Regions from separate parts of the Pseudoalteromonas sp. SG45-3 genome, predicted to be linked through region 2. Evidence: predicted binding sites of a transcription regulator. Region 2 holds the regulator's gene; the other holds the start of a gene.

Region 1 (6,423 bases), on a different contig from region 2:
GACACACTGTACTAATTAATAAAATGAAAACCTTTCAGGATTTAGGTCATGAGGTTATTTTCTTAATTGGTGACTTTACTGGCATGATTGGTGACCCAACGGGGAAAAACGTAACGCGTAAACCACTTACTCGTGAAGACGTACTAGCCAATGCCGAAACATATAAAGAACAAGTATTCAAAATTCTAGATCCTGCTAAAACCACTGTTGCATTTAACTCTACTTGGATGGAAAAGTTAGGCGCTGCAGGCATGATTAAACTTGCTGCAAACCAAACCGTAGCACGTATGCTTGAACGTGATGACTTTAAAAAGCGTTATGGAAGCGGCCAACCAATTGCAATTCATGAGTTTTTATATCCACTGGTACAAGGTTGGGATTCGGTTGCACTAGAGTCAGATGTTGAACTAGGTGGTACTGATCAGCGCTTTAATTTGTTAATGGGCCGTGAGCTACAAAAAGTAGAAGGTCAAAAGCCGCAAACAGTATTAATGATGCCATTACTTGAAGGTACTGACGGCGTTCAAAAAATGTCTAAGTCGCTTGGTAATTACATTGGTATTACTGATGCGCCTAACGATATGTTTGGTAAAATAATGTCAATTAGTGATGTGCTAATGTGGCGTTACTACGACTTATTAAGTGCGCTTTCTATTGAAGAAATTGCAGCTCAAAAAGAACGTGTTGAGCAAGGTACGAATCCGCGCGATATTAAAATTGAACTAGCTAAAGAGCTAATTGCTCGTTTTCATAGTGAAGCTGATGCACAAGGTGCACATGATGATTTTATTCAGCGTTTTCAGAAAAAAGCGTTACCAGATGAAATCCCAGAGCTAACAATCACTATTGCAGAAGATACTATTTTAATTGCTAACTTGCTTAAAGAAGCAAATTTAGTAGTAAGTACATCAGAAGCAATGCGTATGATTAAGCAAGGTGCAGTTAAACTTAACGGTGAAGATAAAATCACTGATACCAAACTTGAAATAGCAAAAGGCACAACGGCTATTTACCAAGTAGGTAAACGTAAGTTTGCAAACATCACTGTAGCTTAAGCACAGTTTAAAAACTAAAAAACCAGCCTCGGCTGGTTTTTTTGTGCTCGTATTTTGAGCCCTTTAAATCAATTTTAATATTTCAATACTGGCTATTACTAACAACCAAAATACACGGGCCTGATTTAACCTATTAATTATTACAGGTACATCCTCGGGTGTAGGTAGTCTATCAGTACCAATACGCATTTTATTAAAGCGAGTACCTAAATAAACTGCAGGCCCGCCCAACTGCACGCCAAGTGATGCAGAGCATGTGCTTAAGAGCCAGCCTGTATTTGTTTGATAAAAATGCCTGCCATAATGCTTTATATAATGCATGCTTTGTTTGCTTGCTCGACTTGCTGCAATAGTTAAAGCGAGTAAGCGCATGGGAATATATTCAATAATAAACAAGAGTATTTTAAGCGGTTTTAAAAAGTAACTATTTGGGGAGATATCACTACGCCAGGCTTGTTGTATTAAGGTAAGTAACCGATAGGCAAGGGCAGCTATAGGGCCAAATGCTAAAAATATAAATATGACTACGAAATAGTATCGAGCGGTGCGCAGTATTAAGCTCTCAATTAATGCTTTGATAATACCAGCTGATGAAAGTCTATTAACTTCACGGGCAAGCAGTGGCTTTAGTAATTCGCGCGCTGTGGATTTTTGATTTTGTTTAGTTAGCTTTGCAATGCGAAGTGCTTTTTTATCAATGCTCTTACTTTCTAAGCATAAGTATAAAATAAGGCCAGCGAGTAATTCAGGATAAAAAGCAAACTCGAGTAGCAACACTACAATAATGAGAATGACACTTAAAATAAGTGAGCTTGCGAGTATAGCTGCCAAATATTGATAGCTTTTAGGTTCTTTGCTTTTGTATATACGTTTGCCAATAGCACTAAAAACAGCATTTAACGCCGTATTAGGATGATACCAGCTAATAAGGGGAATAAAGCGCTCAGCAAGGAGCGCTAGTATAAAGGCAATAAAGTCCAAGTGATTTTGAACAATATTGCTAAGCATTTACAGAGATACTGCTGTAAGCTTTTCTAAAAGTGCAACAACCATTTTAGATGAGTTGATTGATGCTGTTTCTAGGTATTCTTCAAATGATTGTGGTGACTCTTTACCAGCAATATCAGACATTGAGCGAATTACAACAAATGGTGTGTTTAGCGTAAAACACGTTTGTGCAATTGAAGCGCCTTCCATTTCAACAGCAAGCATTGTAGGAAAATCACTACGTGCTTTATCAATGCGTATAGGGTCACACATAAATGTGTCACCAGTACAAATTAAGCCAACGAGTGTTTTAACATCACTGATTTGTTCGATAGTTTGCTGTGCTGCTTCAACTAATTTAGGGTGTGCTGCAAAGCCTGCCGGCATTTGTGGTACTTGGCCAATTTCGTAGCCAAAAGCAGTTACGTCTACATCGTGGTGACGTACTTCTGACGAAATTACTACATCGCCTACACTAAGAGAAGGATCGAATCCACCGGCTGAGCCTGTGTTAATTATGCAATCAGGTTTGAAGTTATCGATCAGTAAGGTAGTTGCAATAGTTGATGCGACTTTACCAATACCAGATTGAACAAGTGTCACCGTGTTACCAGCCAACTCGCCAGTATAAAAAGTGAAACCTGCTTTAGTTAAAATTTGTGGGTTTTGCATAGCTTCACGTAAAATTTTAACTTCTGGCTCCATTGCGCCAATAATACCAACATTCATAAAGTTTAATTCCTGAGTTTGAATCACTTGATTATACGTGAAGTTAGCAATAAAAAACAAAAAAGCGAGCTTGTTTATGAGCTCGCTTTAAATACTTTTTAGGAGAGTATTTAATTCGTTTTTTAAATTTCAGCTAACGCGGTGGTTTGCGCTTTAGCTTGAGAAGGTGAAAGTACCGCTGGCTTATGTGAGCGATTACGAACAGGGCGCTGAGTTTGTGTTGCTGCAGGCTTACCAAGTTTAAACATAATTGCATCGCGTACTTCAGAAGGGCGGTAGCCCGATTTAACTTTCATACGAATATGTGGAATGCCTGCAGACTCTAGTGCACCGTTTACAAACCAGTCGCGTTGAGCTTTGTGGCCATCTTTGTTGGCATTGTTAACTAGGTCAACAGCAGCAATGATTGTTAGTTTTTCTTTATCGATTAAAACAAAGTCGAGTTGCTTATTTTTAGCTTTAGCTAAAGCAGCACGTTTAGACTTTACTGAAAGGCCTTGCTTACAGTCAATAACGTCGATTAACTTAACGCGACTAACAATTTTATATTGATCGCCTACAGCACGCTCTAGAAGATTTAAAAAAGCGCCTTCAACCTGCGTAAAAACAGTTTGCTTGCGAGTAAAAGGATACGGGTTTCCGCCATCGTCATTAAATTTTGACGCAACAACAGAGGCCCCGACAACTAATACTAGGATTAATAATAAAGCGAATTCCATACGGTAACTCCATAACAACAAATTGACACTGCTCAAACAAAGCAATTTACGTGCCTAAAAAGTATGGGTTATAAAATAATTACCGGCTGGTTTACAAGCAATAGCTACACAGCGATTAAGCTTTGTAGCCTCCTTTAATACCTTTTACTGCAATAGCTACAGCATCGTGTGCATGCAGTGACTCATAGTGGTTTATTTGCAGCCAATAATCACTGTAATGGTTTGCCTCTAGCAATGCTTTAATTTTACGCGCTGCATCTTCACAAAACATAAGGTTTTGACCATTCAAACGGGCAAATTCTTGCTCATCTTCACGTTTTACTGCTGCTTGTACTGGTGTTTTAAGCTCAGCTTCAAGAGTGTTAATTAGCGTAACTACGTCAAATTCTTGAATGTTGCTATCAAGCTTTACTTTTACGTTGGCAATAGAGCGCTGCGAGTGGGGAGTCGCTACAATACCTTGTGTAGTGCCTAGCCATTCGTGCACATCTTTTTGGCTCAACGTTTCTTGGTTAAACTTTTCGTTAAACGCGTTTTGTATAAGCTGGCGCGCAAGTGCAGCAGAGCATGGGCACGTTGAAGAATAAGTAACATCTACGGTTAGCTCGTAGCTAATAACGTTATTTTCAATTGTACTGGTAAGTACAACTGGGTAGCTTTTCCAGCCCGCTTTGCCACTTAATAGTGACTTACGGCGTAGCGGTAATTCAAATTTAAATTCAATTTGTGCTTTATTGCTCAGCCCTTCGTGGCTAGTTATAAAGGTATCGAGTGCTTGCGCTATCGTTTGCGGATTGACTTGCTGCTCGGTTGAAAGCAGATCAAGTGCCAAAAATAGACGTGACATATGAATGCCTTTGGCATCTTCTTTATGTAAATTTACAAATGCACGAGCTTTGGCGTTTACTGTAACTGGAGATAAGTCTCGGGATTCAAAAATAAATGGCAGTTCTATTTCGCCCATGCCAACCCAGTCTAATTTACCTGTTTGTAAAGCGGGTGCAGTGTCTGCTATATCTGGCATATTGGTTTGCATGTGCGCTACTCGTATTTTGGGGATAATAAAGCGGGGCATTTTACACTAAATAATTTATTGCTGAAATGATGAGTTTAATAGATGAGCTAAATCAAACATGAAAAATTCTGTTTTTATCGCACAACGTGAGTAGTGGTAGGAGAAAAATGCTAAAATCTGGGAAAATGGTATGTTTATACATACGCATTGCCTTCTTTATATTAAGTACACAGCTAAGAGATAAAATTACGTATGACCGATTATTCTTTGAGCCCTTGGGCTCGGGTACTTTCCAGCTCAATAACGCGATTTGGTGAATTTAAAACCGCTGCTATTTGTTACACTTTATTTTTAACTGTATCTCTTATTTTATCGAGCATGTTTTATTATGTGGCGATAGGCGAATTACACCTTGTTGATATTTTAGCCGTGGTATTTTTTACGGCTGTAGTGTCTCCTTTAATAATAAGTGTGTTGCTTAATTCAATTCGACAACTAGATGCCTCATATGCTTATTTAGATAGCGCCACCAAGCAAGAAAAGCTTTTAAATCAAACCCTAAAAGATAACATTAACCGTCTAAACATCGAAATTGATGAGCGTAAAATGGCATTTCATGCCAAGCACCGCGCTATTGAAGAACTACGACGAGAAATTGCTGAGCGTAAAAAAACACAACAAGAACTTGCTCAACAAAGCATGCTGCAGCGCTCAATAGTTGATTCATCTCCTGATTTATTTTATTACCGCGATAACAATGGCGTGTTTGCTGGTTGTAATAAAATGTTTGAAGAAGTAATGGGCAAATCAAGTAGCGAACTAATTGGCAAAACGGTTGAGCAAATATTCCCTAGTCACTTTTTATCTGAAGTTTTGAAAACCGATAAAGAAGTAGAGCAAAGCCATAAAGCACTAACCATTGATGTGGGCTATGAAGTAAATGGCGAAACGCGTTGGTTTGAGCTACGTAAATTACCTTTTATAAATGATGAAGGTGATTACATTGGTCTACTGGGCTTTGGTCGTGATATCACAAGTCGTAAGGAGGCCGCTCAAGCGCTCGAAACGGCCTATAAAGACAAAGGTAAGTTTATTGCCACATTAAGCCATGAACTACGTACACCGCTCAATGGTATTGTTGGTTTAACACGAATGCTGCTTGATACTGACTTAAACAAACAGCAGCGTAGTTGGGGGAATACTATATTTTCGAGTGCTGAAACGCTCGGCAATATTTTTAACGATATTATTGATTTAGACAAAATAGATAGAGATCAGCTCGATATAGTAACCAACTCTATTAACGTATCAGACTTTATAAATGACGTTGTTAACTTTGCGGGCTTAATCGCGGAGCAAAAAGAGCTAGAGTTTGATATTAAGCGCAATGGGGTGCTGGATATTTACGCACAGCTCGACCCAACTCGCTTACGCCAAGTTGTTTGGAACTTAATTAATAACGCCGTTAAGTTTACACAGCAAGGGAAGGTAACACTTGAATGTAGTCGAGAAAACAGGGTTGAAGGCCCATGGTTAGTTATGAAAGTATCGGATACCGGCCAAGGTATTCCGCCAGAGCAGCTTGCTCATATATTTGATATGTACTACAAAGCGCCAGATTTAAAAGGGACTAACGCAATAGGTTCCGGTATTGGTTTGGCTGTAACTAAGGCACTTGTAAGTGCGATGAAAGGGATAATTACAGTAAATAGTACTGAGGGCGAAGGAAGTTGCTTTACAGTTCAAATACCGCTTAGTTTATGTGTAGCACCAACAGAGCAAAGTTATGTTGGTCGTGGTTTGTATATTTTACTAGTAGAAGATGTACCTCTAAATGCCGAAATTGCCACAAACTTATTAGAGCAACGCGGGCATGAGGTGTTGTGGGCTGAAACCGGTGAAGATGCACTCTCGTTTG
Region 2 (6,423 bases):
TCAGTTGCTTATCTTTTTTACCTAAAATCTTTTCACGAATAGATTCAGCGAGTTGATGAACACTTAAATCAGTCGTATCTATCATAAAGTCGGCGCGAGTGGTTAATACATCAAGTAATTCTTTTTCTTTTTTGATGGCTAAATCAAGCGGCAACGAGTCTATTGATAGTGGGTGTAATCTGCGTGTTTCTGAAAAGCGTTTGATCAATGTCTGATCGTCGCTATCTAAATAAAACAACGTAGGGTTTGCAAAGCCAGGTAAGTATTCAAGAATATCGTTAAATTCATCTTGTTCTTTAGGGATGTTGCGCACATCAATGCTAACAGCAATTTTATCGTAGCTATCAGACACACTGCGAACTAATGAAGGTAGTAGGTTTACTGGAATATTATCTACGCAATAATAACCTAAATCTTCTACAACGCGCAAAGCAACCGACTTTCCAGAACCAGAACGGCCGCTTATGATAATTAACTCCATTTAACACCCTTTATAAAACTATGATTGATCGACAATAACTTGGTAAAGCTCAGTATCAGATTTTGCACTGCGTAACTGTTTACAAAAATCTTTGTTGTTTAGTTTATCAGCAATGGTTGCTAGAGTCTTTAAGTGCTGCTGGTTATCGCCATCTGGTACGATGAGTGCGACAAAAATATCAACAGGGCGATTATCGATTGCATCAAAGTTTATTGGAGTTTCGCTAACGAGCACTAAAGCCAAAGGCTCTTCTGCACCGCTCATTCTTCCATGAGGAATAGCAATGCCACGCCCTATACCTGTACTACCTAATTTCTCTCTGCTCATTAAAGCATTAAGAATATCTTGTTGCGGTAAATACGGAAGTTTGTCGTGAGCAAGTTCGCTAATGAACTCTAAAATTCTTTTTTTGCTATTAAAAAGGACCGCAGCTTTGCTGCAGTCCTGGCATATAAGTGAACTTAATTTCATCATATTAGTGTCGAGCAAGCTTCTCTTTGTGTTTGATTACTTGGCGATCGAGCTTGTCGATCAACGAGTCAATAGCGGCATACATATCTTGATGTTCTGTAGAGGCAAATAGCTCAGCACCGCTTACGTGTATTGTGGCTTCTGCTTTTTGATTTAATTTTTCTACATCGAGAATGACATGAACATTATTAATATGATCAGAGTGTCTTTCAAGCTTCGCAAATTTAGTATTAATATAGTCTCTTAGTGAATCGGTTAATTCTACGTGACGACCAGTTAAGTTTAGTTGCATAAGCATTACCCTCTTAGTTTAGCGTCTTAAATCAGACTTTTACGCTGATTTGACGGTGGAATAGCAAGAGATTCGCGGTATTTTGCGATTGTACGTCTCGCTACTTTAATTCCTTGCTCAGCCAATATATCCGCTATTTTGCTATCACTCAATGGTTTTGCTGAGTTTTCTGCTGCGATTAATTTTCGGATAAGCGCACGTATTGCTGTAGATGAACATTCACCACCGTTTTCAGTACTTACATGGCTTGAGAAAAAATATTTAAGCTCAAATATACCACGGGGTGTATGCATGTACTTTTGAGTAGTAACACGCGAAATTGTCGATTCGTGCATTTCTACCATTTCAGCCACATCATTTAAAACCATTGGTTTCATGGCTTCAGGGCCATGTTCAAAAAAGCCTTGTTGTTGCTTAACAATACAATTAGTAACTTTTAATAGCGTGTCGTTTCTACTTTCTAAGCTTTTAATAAACCATTTAGCTTCTTGTAAATGTGAGCGAATAAACTGGCTGTCGCCACTTGATTTTACAGTGCGAGACATTGCTGCGTATTGGCTATTAACACGAATTTTAGGCATGCTATCTGGGTTTAATTCGACAACCCAGCGGCCTTTAATTTTTTTAACTGACACATCAGGAATAACATACTCAGATTCTTCCCTTACAATAGTATCTGCAGGTTTTGGGTTGAGAGTATGTATTAGTGTCATTACTTCTTTAAGCTCTTCTTCTTTGAGCTTAGTTTTTTTCATTAATGTACGATAGTCGCGAGCTGCTAATAGATCAATATGCTCGGTTAAAATCATTTTCGTTTCATTAATATAAGGTGTTTCTTTATCAAATTGATTAAGCTGAATACACAAACACTCTTGTAAACTACGTGCAGCAATACCAACAGGATCAAACAGTTGGATGCGTTTTAATACCGCTTCAATTTCATCAAGTTCGACTTCGTTATCATCTTCGTTTTCTTGATTAAAGCTTTCTAAAATCTCTTCGCAGCTTAGTGTTAAAATACCTGAATCATCGACAGCTTCTACAATAGCAATAGCAATAGCTTCGTCTGTAGGGCTAAATGGCGTTAGTTGTAATTGCCACATTAAATACTCATGGAGCGTTTCAGTAGAGGCGCCTTGGTATATTGATTCGTCTTCGGGCATTGGACCTGATGAGGCTGCAGGAGCGGCACTCATGTACTCATCCCAACTAACATCCATAGCCATGTCGTCACTTAGCGTGTCTTTTGCAAGTGCTTCACCAGTATCTTGTTCATATTCGCTCGGAGCATCATCAGCAGATGCGCTAACAGTTATGTCATCGGTATCAGCTTTTTGCTCGTTTTTACCAGCAGCGTCTTCGGAATAGTCTGCCTCTTCAACCTCTAATAGTGGATTACTGTCGAGAGCTTCTTGTATTTCTTGCTGGAGATCCAATGTACTGAGTTGCAACAAACGAATAGCTTGTTGCAACTGTGGAGTCATTGTAAGTTGCTGGCCCATGCGCAGCTGTAGTGATTGCCTCATGTATCTCTAACAATCCTTTTATGTTGTTATAATTAATACTAGCAGATGCTTAAAGACATGGCGTAAATGTTACAGCCTAAATTGCTCGCCTAAGTAAACATCGCGTACTGTTTTATCATTTAATACGTGTTCTGGAGTACCTGATGCAATCAGCTCCCCATGAGAAACAATGTAGGCTTTTTCACAAACATCAAGGGTCTCTCTTACGTTATGGTCGGTAATTAATACACCAATCCCACGATTTTTAAGATGTTCTATTATTTTCTTTATATCTAATACCGAAATAGGGTCAACACCGGCAAACGGTTCATCCAGTAATATAAATTTAGGATCTGCTGCCAGCGCTCGTGCTATTTCTACACGACGACGTTCTCCACCCGATAATGCCATACCTTGGCTATCACGAATGTGTTGTATGCTAAATTCATCTAATAAGTTATTGAGCGTGTCTTCTCTGGCTTGTTTATTTAGTTCTTTGCGTGTTTCTAAAATGGCCATTAAGTTTTGATAAACAGTCAGCTTTCTAAAAATCGATGACTCTTGTGGTAAGTAGCCTATGCCTAATCTAGCACGACTATGCATAGGTAAAAGAGTAATATCGTTATCATCAATAGATATTTTACCTTTGTCGCTAGGAACAAGCCCTACAATCATATAAAAAGTCGTTGTTTTACCAGCACCGTTAGGGCCAAGTAAGCCAACTATACTGCCAGCTTGTACTTCAAGGCCGACGTTTTTTACAACTTCACGACCTTTATAGCTTTTTGCCAATAGTTCTGCTTTTAATGTGCTCATGGTTGACCTTTATCGCCTTTTTTACTTTTTTTAGCTTCGATCGGTACTAAAATTGTGTGAACGCGGTCAGTTGAGTTTTCATCTTTTTCGGCACTGATGAGCTGCTGCTCTATGTCGTAGGTAATGCTTTTAGCATTTATTTTTTGTCCGGCTTGCGAAACTTGTGCATTACCAACAAGCGTTAAAAAACGCTTAGATACATCATAACGTACTTCGTCAGCACTGGCGCTCATAGTCGTGCCGTCTGATTGCTTTTCTTCAAAGTGCGCAGGGCTACCTGTGGCAATTAATAATTGTTTATTATCACCAAGTTCATCACGTTTGTGTACTTCTAGGCGATCGGCTGTAATGCGGCGATTACCGTGAATAATCTCAACGTTTTTCTCAAAAATACCCACATTAGCTTTCAATTGACCTTCTTGCTTGTCGGCACTTATTGAAATTTGATTGGCAGCAGGTTGCGTGTTTTGCTCTGCAGCACTACTATTAAACGCTAGTATAAGTGTAGGAATTATAAGTGATTTTAATATTTTATTGGTCATAATATATGGTTCGCGTATGGTTAATTAGTTTTATCACTTCGGTTTTCAAGTCGGCTTCTAGGCCTTTACCGGTGATTTTTAAATTGGGTCCAGTGATAATGACGGGTTGCTCCGAACGCATTGTTAATAACTTTATATCAACCTGAATATTATCAGCATTGATTTTGTCTATCATGGCGTTATCGGTTAAATTTTTGGCAACCACATTACCTTCTAAAATTAATTGTTTATCTTCATATAATGTTGCTTCGTCTGCATTTATTTGCCACGTTTGTTGCTCGTTATATAAAGTAAAAATGGGTTTTTCAAAAAACGTGAAACCTAATTGCTGGTATAGCTCCATTTTAGCCGCAGTGACTTTGTGGCTAATTTTACCTTGCTCATCATAGGCTGTCTGTTTGAGCTCAATAGCTATGTAATCAGGCTTAGCAACAACTTCAGGCTCAGCCTGAGGCACAATATTTGTTTGTGTAAAATAAGGGTACCAAAGCCAAACCATACAGCTAATGAATAAAACGCTTAATATTATGCGCGCTGCATTCATGAACTAGTGCCTTGTGTAGTCAATGCTTTACCATTTTCAAGCATGAGCAAATCGGTGAGTTCTCTCACAGCGCCAAAACCACCAGGCATTTGCGTTACATAATGTGACAAACGCTTAATAAGAGGGTGGGCATCATTTACTGCAACGGCAAAGCCTACTAACTCCATAACAGGCATGTCAGGACCGTCATCACCAATATAAGCAATTTGTTCATCGCTAAGGTTGAGTTTATCTTTTAATTCTTGATAGGCAATGAGCTTATTTTCTTGGCCTTGATAAATATGCTGTACGGTTAAGCTGCTCATACGTTGTTGTACTATCTGTGAATGACGACCAGTAATAACAGCTACTTCAAAGCCACTGTTTATAAGTGCTTTAATGCCAAAACCATCTTTTGTATTAAATGCTTTTAGCTCTTCACCTTGATTGCCAAGGTAAATACGGCCATCAGAAAATACACCATCAATATCGCATATAAGTAGTTTTACTTTTTTAGCGCGTGCTTTTGCATCATCGCTCAGCGGTTGATAGAGTTCTTCAAATTGCATTTATAACACTCCTGCTTTTAATAGGTCTTGCATATTTAATGCGCCAATAGGTTGGTTTTTCTCATTGACGACGATTAGGCCATTTATACGTTTACGTTCCATAATATTGAGCGCTTCAGCGGCTAAAATATCTTGTGTAGCTGTAGTGCATGACTTAGTCATAACAACATCTATTTGTGTTGTATGAATATCAATTCTTTGTTCTAAAATGCGACGTAAGTCACCATCGGTAAATAACCCTACGAGTTGCTGATTTTCATCAACAATGGCTGTCATACCTAATCCTTTAGCTGACATTTCTATTAGAGCATCTTTAACTGTTTGTGAAACATCAATAATAGGTGTATTTGCGCCGCTGTGCATAACATCTTTTAAAGTAAGTAATAAGCGCTTGCCTAAACTACCACCTGGGTGAGATAGCGCGAAGTCATCAGCTGTAAAGCCGCGAGCTTCTAATAATGCAACTGCCATGGCATCGCCCATCGCAAGCGTTGCAGTGGTACTTGATGTAGGGGCTAGACCCAATGAACAAGCTTCTTTTTCTACTTTAATGCACACATGTACATTAGCAAGGGTTGCCATGGTTGATTGTGTATTGCCAGTCATCGCTATCATTTTGGCACCAAGTCGTTTTAAAACCGGAATGATATTTAAAACTTCGCTGGTTTCCCCTGAATTAGAAATAAGCATAACCACGTCATTTTTAGTGATCATACCTAAATCACCATGACTTGCTTCACCAGGGTGAACAAAAAACGCTGGGCTGCCAGTACTTGCAAGGGTTGCCGCTATTTTATTGCCAATATGGCCTGATTTTCCCATGCCAATGACAATAATACGGCCTTCACAGTCGTACATTAATTTGCACGCGTTATGAAAATTTTCATCTACATATTGTGCAATATCACTAAGTGCTTGGCGCTCAACATCTAAAACGCGAAGGCCTTGTTCAATAAAGTTTAGCGTTGCCATCATTTACCCTACTTGACTAAAAATATACCCTTGGTAACCCAAAAACGCTATTAGCAATAAGCCGCCTTCTACCCTATTGATACGCTGGGTGCCTCTAAAGTTCAATGACATAATAATAAGAGCAAGTGTTGCACCAATCATAATTAATATATCTCGGCTTACTAACGATGGATCAATTGCTGAAGGATTAATAATACCTGCTAGAGGTAATACAGCTAAAATATTAAATATGTTTGAGCCAACAATATTACC

The links. The regulator sigma-54, encoded in region 2, starts transcription at its own class of promoters, with help from an activator protein. The targets are predictions, from matches to a motif close to GTTGGCACGNNNNTNGNNT.
Region 1: a site for sigma-54 is predicted at 3,530-3,548, ahead of H5126_RS04100 (DUF2726 domain-containing protein). Genes of this name have one in related genera too.

The regions. Positions count from the first base shown of each region.
Region 1 is NZ_JACJEN010000002.1:368,772-375,194, forward strand. It holds gene tyrS (tyrosine--tRNA ligase) at 1-1,055, shown strand, start outside; gene H5126_RS04090 (regulatory signaling modulator protein AmpE) at 1,119-2,063, opposite strand; gene mtnN (5'-methylthioadenosine/S-adenosylhomocysteine nucleosidase) at 2,064-2,771, opposite strand; gene H5126_RS04100 (DUF2726 domain-containing protein) at 2,894-3,490, opposite strand; gene folE2 (GTP cyclohydrolase FolE2) at 3,606-4,526, opposite strand; gene arcB (aerobic respiration two-component sensor histidine kinase ArcB) at 4,758-6,423, shown strand, end outside.
Region 2 is NZ_JACJEN010000004.1:225,775-232,197, reverse strand. It holds gene rapZ (RNase adapter RapZ) at 1-481, opposite strand, end outside; gene ptsN (PTS IIA-like nitrogen regulatory protein PtsN) at 500-952, opposite strand; gene hpf (ribosome hibernation promoting factor) at 957-1,244, opposite strand; gene H5126_RS07175 (RNA polymerase factor sigma-54) at 1,271-2,770, opposite strand; gene lptB (LPS export ABC transporter ATP-binding protein) at 2,840-3,565, opposite strand; gene lptA (lipopolysaccharide transport periplasmic protein LptA) at 3,562-4,107, opposite strand; gene lptC (LPS export ABC transporter periplasmic protein LptC) at 4,097-4,651, opposite strand; gene kdsC (3-deoxy-manno-octulosonate-8-phosphatase KdsC) at 4,648-5,199, opposite strand; gene H5126_RS07150 (KpsF/GutQ family sugar-phosphate isomerase) at 5,200-6,171, opposite strand; gene H5126_RS07145 (calcium/sodium antiporter) at 6,175-6,423, opposite strand, start outside.